2 regions of the Streptomyces sp. NPDC041135 genome follow, and region 1 is predicted to be linked to the other one. Evidence: riboswitches for the same ligand, from Rfam matches in the RefSeq annotation. Region 1 holds a riboswitch; the other holds the start of a gene.
What was found. A riboswitch is a leader RNA that binds a small molecule or an ion and turns the genes downstream of it on or off. The one in region 1 is predicted to bind glycine.

Region 1 (3,397 bases):
GGGTGCGGCCGGCCCGGCACAGCTCGGCCACCGCCTCCGGCGGCAGCGGCACGCCGACCACGCCGTCGGGGTTGACGGCGAGGCCGACCTGCGGGGGCAGCCCGCGGGCGAACTCCACGGCGGGGGCGACGGTGTAGGACATGTGGGAGCCGGCCACCTGGCGGAACTGCTCCTCGGAGCTGAAGACCGGCACGTACACCTGGCCGTCGATGTCCATGGTGGGCAGGTCCAGCGGGCCGCTGTGCGGGCCGCCGCCGCCGGGCAGCGGGACCCAGAGGAAGCTGCGGCCGAGGACCTCGACGATGCGGCCGCCGGCCCCGGGTACGCCGAGGGAGGCCGAGAGCACCTCCTCCAGCTCGTTGCCGGGCCATCCGCCGTGCGGATGGGGGTGCGCCTGTGCCGGGAAGTCCGCGGGAAGGTCCGCCGGGAAGTCCATCTGCCTACCGCCTGCTGGGAACGCTGCTGTGGCTGGAAAGGCTAGCGGGTGGCTGTGACTGTGTTCACGGTGACGGCCGTCACCGGGGCGCACGGCGACGGCCGCCGCGGTGCCCCGGCCGCTGTCACCCGGCGAAGCCGATGCGGCGCAGCGCGCCCGCCGCGTCCCGGTCGAGCAGCACCGCCGAGCCGCAGCCGGGGGGCGGTTCGCCGTGCTCCACGGCGCGCAGCAGCCGGGCCAGGGCCCTGCGGTGGCGGCGGAAGGCGTACCGGGACACGCCCCGGCCGCGCTCGCGCTGGCCCGCCAGCGCGAGGTCCGGGCCGACGTCGAGGAGCAGCAGGTGCAGGGTGCCGCCGCGGCGGCGGGCGGCGCGGGAGAGCCAGCCGCGCACCCAGGCCTGGGTGCCGCAGTCGTGCACCACCACTCCCCCGCCGGTGCGCAGGGCGCGGCGCAGGGCGGCGTAGTGGGCGAGGCGGACCAGCGGGCGGTAGAGGGCGTAGGGCAGGCGGCGGGGCAGCCGGGCGGCCCAGCGGTCGCGGGCGTCCTGGGAGTCGATGCGGGTGCCCGGCACGGCCCGGTCCATCAGCGTGGACTTGCCGCTGCCGGGCAGTCCGGTGATCACCACCAGGTCGCGGGGGCCGAAGAGGAGGCCGTGCGGGCTGCGGCCGGCGCGCTCGCGCAGGTCGCGCACGACCGGCCGGGGCCGGTCGCCGCGGCGCTCGTGTGCCGGTGCCGAGGGCCGGCCGGGCACCGCGATGCCCGTCGTCGTGGCGTAGGCCGTCGTCCTGTCCACCGTCATCGTCCTCCCCTGGACTCGCAGGGTCCCTGCCCGTCGAGCGTAAAGAGAAGGTAATGCGGCAGGTCTCCCGTTTCCATGCACGTACCGCTACAGAGCGGTCACGAATCGTCCGCGCTGTCGGGCGGCGGCGAGGCGTGCAATGATGTGGCCGCCAACTGCATACCGGCCGTTTGAATCCGCGCGGGAGAGTCCCCAGCCGTCTCGCTGGGGCGCCGAAGGAGCAAGTCCCTCCCTTGAATCTCTCAGGCACCGTTACCGCGCGGGCGAGGCACATCTGAAAAGCGGGCCGCCGCGACGGCGGTCCCACCCAAGGTGCAAACCGTGACCGTCCCTGACGGGGGTCATGGCGAACCTCTCAGGTTCCGATGACAGATGGGGAGGAACGTTCCTCGCCTTCCCCACGCCCGGCTGCGCTCGCGCGCGGGGGACCCCATCGCCCTGGGAGACGACCGACCGATGAGCAGTACCGAACTCCGTCACACCGCGCTCGATGCCGTGCATCGCGCGCTGGGTGCGACGATGACCGACTTCGCCGGCTGGGACATGCCCCTGCGCTACGGCTCCGAGCGCGACGAGCACCTCGCGGTGCGCACCAGGGCCGGCCTCTTCGACCTCTCCCACATGGGCGAGATCACCGTCACCGGCGCCGGCGCGGCCGCGCTGCTGGACTTCGCCCTCGTCGGCAACATCTCCTCCGTCGGCGTCGGCCGCGCGCGCTACACCATGATCTGCCAGGCGGACGGCGGCATCCTGGACGACCTGATCGTCTACCGGCTCGCCGAGGCCGAGTACCTGGTCGTGGCCAACGCCTCCAACGCCCAGGTGGTGCTGGACGCGCTCACCGAGCGGTCGGCCGGCTTCGACGCCGAGGTCCGCGACGACCGGGACGCCTACGCCCTGATCGCCGTCCAGGGCCCCGAGTCCCCCGGCATCCTGAAGTCCCTCACCGACGCCGATCTGGACGGCCTGAAGTACTACGCGGGGCTGCCCGGCACCGTCGCGGGCGTCCCGGCGCTCATCGCGCGCACCGGTTACACCGGCGAGGACGGCTTCGAGCTGTTCGTGAAGCCGGAGCACGCCGTCGAGCTGTGGCAGGCGCTGACGAAGGCGGGCGAGGGCGCCGGGCTGGTCCCGTGCGGCCTGTCCTGCCGGGACACGCTGCGCCTGGAGGCGGGCATGCCGCTGTACGGGCACGAGCTGACCACCTCGCTCACCCCCTTCGACGCCGGCCTCGGCCGGGTGGTGAAGTTCGAGAAGGAGGGCGACTTCGTCGGCCGCGCGGCGCTCACCGAGGCGGCCGGGCGGGCGCAGGAGAACCCGCCGCGGGTGCTGGTCGGCCTGGTCGCCGAGGGCCGCCGGGTGCCGCGCGCCGGCTACCCGGTGGTCGCGGGCGGCGCGGTGATCGGCGAGGTCACCTCGGGCGCGCCCTCCCCCACCCTGGGCAAGCCGCTCGCCATGGCGTACGTCGACGCGGCGTACGCGGCGCCGGGCACGGCGGGTGTCGGCGTCGACATCCGGGGCAGTCACGAGCCGTACGAGGTCGTGGCACTGCCCTTCTACCGGCGCCGGAAGTAGACACTGGGCGTGGCCGCGCGGGTTCGGACGTGACCTCGCGCACACACCGCCCGCGCACCGGCCTCCCCAGCAGCCCCTCATTCACCAGCACTGACCCGCGTACAGGAGAATTCAGGCCATGAGCAACCCCCAGCAGCTGCGCTACAGCAAGGAGCACGAGTGGCTGTCGGCCGCCGAGGACGGCGTCTCGACGGTCGGCATCACCGAGTTCGCGGCCAACGCGCTCGGCGACGTCGTCTACGCCCAGCTTCCCGAGGTCGGCTCCACGGTGGCCGCGGGTGAGACCTGCGGCGAGCTGGAGTCGACCAAGTCGGTGTCCGACCTCTACTCGCCGGTCGGCGGCGAGGTCACCGAGATCAACGAGGACGTGGTCAGCGACCCGTCGCTGGTGAACTCGGCGCCCTTCGGGGGCGGCTGGCTGTTCAAGGTGCGCGTCACCGAGGAGCCGGCCGACCTGCTCTCCGCCGACGAGTACGCCGCCCACACCGCCGGCTGAGGAGCCGTAACCGAATGACTGTCCTGAACACGTCCCTGCACGAGCTGGACCCGGAGATCGCCGCCGCGGTCGACGCCGAGCTGGAGCGCCA
Region 2 (3,397 bases), on a different contig from region 1:
TACGAGGCGCGGGTCTTCGGTGTCCACTCGGCGATGCCCATGGCCCAGGCGCGCCGGCTGGCACCGAACGCCGCCTACCTGGTGCCGCGCTTCGCCCTGTACCGGTCGATCAGCGACCAGGTGATGACGCTGCTGCGGCGGCTGTCGCCGCTGGTGGAGCCGCTCAGCCTGGACGAGGCGTTCGTGGACCTGGAGGCCGGCGGGACGGCCGCGGACGAGGCGGCGGCACGCGCGGCCGGCGCCACCCTGCGCGCGGACATCCGGGCCGTCACGGGGCTGACGGGGTCCGTGGGGCTGGCCGCGTCCAAGATGCTCGCCAAGATCGCCTCCGAGCAGGCCAAGCCGGACGGGCTGGTGGTGATCGAGCCCGGGACGGAGCGGGCGCTGCTGGCCCCGATGTCGGTGCGGACCCTGCCCGGGGTGGGACCGGCCACCGGGGACCATCTGCGCAGGGCCGGGATCACCACGGTCGGTGACATCGCGGAGGCGGGCGAGGACGAGCTGGTGCGGCTGCTGGGCAAGGCCCACGGGCACGCGCTCCACGCCATGGCGCTGGCGCACGACGAGCGGCCCGTGGTCGCCGAGCGGGAGGCGAAGTCGGTGTCGGTCGAGGACACCTACGACGTGGACATCCACGACCGGACGCGGGTCGGCCTCGAGGTGCAGCGGCTCGCCGACCGGTGTGTGCGCCGGCTGCGCGGGGCGGGCCTGTCCGGGCGGACGATCGTGCTGAAGGTGCGGCGGTACGACTTCTCCACGCTGACCCGCTCCGAGACGCTGCGCGGGCCGACGGACGACCCGGCGGTGGTGCGGGAGGCGGCCGCGCGGTTGCTGGAGGCCGTGGACACCACGGGCGGCGTGCGGCTGCTCGGGGTGGGCGTGTCCGGGCTCGCCGACTACACCCAGGAGGACCTGTTCGCGCAGGCGGCGGGCGAGCAGACCCCGGAGACGGCGGAGGAGGCCGAGGCCGGCCCCGTCGAGGAGGGACCGGTGCCGGTCGAACGGCACTGGCCCGCCGGCCACGACGTGCGTCACGCCGGGTTCGGCCACGGCTGGGTGCAGGGCAGCGGCCTCGGCCGGGTCACCGTGCGTTTCGAGACGCCGTATGCCGGGCCGGGGCGGGTGCGGACCTTCCGGACGGACGACCCCGACCTGGAGCCGGCGGACCCGCTGCCGCTGGTCCCGGCGGAGGTGAGCGGCGCGGAGGCGGGCGGCGGGGACGTCCCGGGGCCGCAGGGGGCCGTGCCGGGCGAGGGCGCCGCGTCCGGCGGCGGTGGGACGTCCGGCGGGCCTCAGGGCTCGTCGGGGCCGGCCACCGCGCCGAAGTCGTGGTCCGGCACCGCGAAAGGGGGCGCGAGGTCGAGGCCGTAGTGGTGGTAGAGCTGGAGTTCCTGGTCGGGGGAGAGGTGGCGGCCGACGCCGAAGTCCGGGGCGTCCTTGATCAGGGTGCGGTCGAAGGGGACGTGGAGGGTGCCGTCGACCAGCTCGCTCGGCTCCAGGGGCACGAAGGCGTCCCGGGAGAACAGGCCGGTGCGTATGGCGGCCCACTCCGGCACCCCGGTCGCGTCGTCCAGGTACACCTCGTCGATGGTGCCGATCTTGCTGCCGTTGCGGTCGAACGCCTTGCGGCCGATCAGGTTGCGCGGATCGATGTCGGTCTGCACGGTCCCTCCATTGGTCGCAATCATCCGTAAGCACTACGAAAGAGCACAATCAAGGAGGCGGCCACTCGAAGACGCAGGCGTTGACCCCGCTGGTAGGCTGGCCAATGGCTGCTGACCCCGTGCGGGAGAGTCCTCCGGAAGGAACCGGAGGCGCCGAAGGAGCAAATCCTCCCCGGAATCTCTCAGGCCCACGTACCGCACGGACGAGGTCACTCTGGAAAGCAGAGCGGGTGTCGACGGCTCCCGCTCTCACCGACGGTGAAAGCCGGGCCTTCGGGTGCCCGGTGAAGCTCTCAGGTCGAGATGACAGAGGGGGAGGCCGTCGGGGCACCCGCGCCGTGGTGCCCCTCGAAGGTCGCGTCAGACCAGGAGGCCTCCGCAATGACCGCCCAGCGCATCCCGCTCTCCGAACTCGAACAGGGCATCCCCTTCGAGCAGCGCCACATCGGGCCCGACCAGGAGGCGCGGGCCAAGATGCTCGCGCACATCGGCTACGGCTCCCTCGACGAGCTGACCGCCGCCGCGGTGCCGGACGTGATCAAGAACGCCGACGCCCTGGACCTGCCCGGCGCCCGCAGCGAGGCCGAGGTGCTCGCGGAGCTGCGCTCGCTCGCCGACCGCAACCAGGTGCTCGGCTCGATGATCGGGCTCGGGTATTACGGGACGTTCACGCCGCCCGTCATCCTGCGCAACGTCATGGAGAACCCGGCCTGGTACACGGCCTACACGCCGTACCAGCCGGAGATCTCCCAGGGACGGCTGGAGGCGCTGCTGAACTTCCAGACCATGGTCGCCGACCTCACCGGCCTGCCCACCTCCGGTGCCTCCCTCCTCGACGAGGGCACCGCCGCCGCCGAGGCGCTGGCGCTGTCCCGGCGCATGGGCCGGAACAAGAAGGGCCTGTTCCTGGTCGACGCGGACGTGCTGCCGCAGACCGTCGCCGTGATCCGCACCCGGGCCGAACCGACCGGGGTGGAGGTCGTCGTGGCGGACCTCTCCGGGGGCATTCCGGCCGGCCTGGCCGAGCGTGAGATCAACGGCGTGCTGCTCCAGTACCCGGGCGCCTCCGGTGCCGTACGGGACATCAAGCCGGTCATCGACCAGGCGCACGAGCTGGGCGCGCTCGTCACCGTCGCCGCCGACCTGCTCGCGCTGACCCTGCTGACCTCCCCGGGCGAGCTGGGCGCGGACATCGCGGTCGGTACGACCCAGCGGTTCGGCGTGCCGATGGGCTTCGGCGGACCGCACGCCGGCTACATGGCGGTGCGCGAGAAGTTCGCGCGCAGCCTGCCCGGACGCCTCGTGGGCGTCTCCGTGGACGCCGACGGGAACAAGGCCTACCGGCTCGCCCTGCAGACCCGTGAACAGCACATCCGCCGGGAGAAGGCCACCAGCAACATCTGCACCGCGCAGGTGCTGCTCGCGGTGATGGCCGGCATGTACGCCGTCTACCACGGTCCCGAGGGGCTGCGGGCCATCGCCGGGCGCACCCACCGCTACGCGTCGATCCTCGCCGAGGGCCTGCGGGCCGGCGGGGTGGAGATCGTGCACGGCGCCTTCTTCGACACCCTCACCGCGCGGGTGCCCGGCCGGGCCGCCGAGGTCGTCGCCGCCGCCCGGGACAACGGCGTCAACCTGCACCTCGTCGACGCCGACCAGGTGTCCCTCGCCTGCGACGAGACGACCACGCGGGCCCAGCTGGACGCCGTCTGGGCCGCCTTCGGCGTGCGCGG

Region 2: linked by a shared signal. The riboswitch ahead of gcvP (aminomethyl-transferring glycine dehydrogenase) and the one ahead of gcvT (glycine cleavage system aminomethyltransferase GcvT) in region 1 are both predicted to bind glycine.

What each region holds. Positions count from the first base shown of each region.
Region 1 is NZ_JBVIYZ010000027.1:27,582-30,978, reverse strand. Features, by position in the region: gene ACZ6CZ_RS32925 (enhanced serine sensitivity protein SseB) at 1-436, opposite strand, end outside; gene ACZ6CZ_RS32920 (AAA family ATPase) at 561-1,235, opposite strand; glycine riboswitch at 1,407-1,503, shown strand; glycine riboswitch at 1,504-1,617, shown strand; gene gcvT (glycine cleavage system aminomethyltransferase GcvT) at 1,692-2,810, shown strand; gene gcvH (glycine cleavage system protein GcvH) at 2,929-3,306, shown strand; gene glyA (serine hydroxymethyltransferase) at 3,321-3,397, shown strand, end outside.
Region 2 is NZ_JBVIYZ010000005.1:472,870-476,266, reverse strand. Features, by position in the region: gene ACZ6CZ_RS15745 (DNA polymerase IV) at 1-1,371, shown strand, start outside; gene ACZ6CZ_RS15740 (PRC-barrel domain-containing protein) at 1,293-1,664, opposite strand; glycine riboswitch at 1,777-1,872, shown strand; gene gcvP (aminomethyl-transferring glycine dehydrogenase) at 2,046-3,397, shown strand, end outside.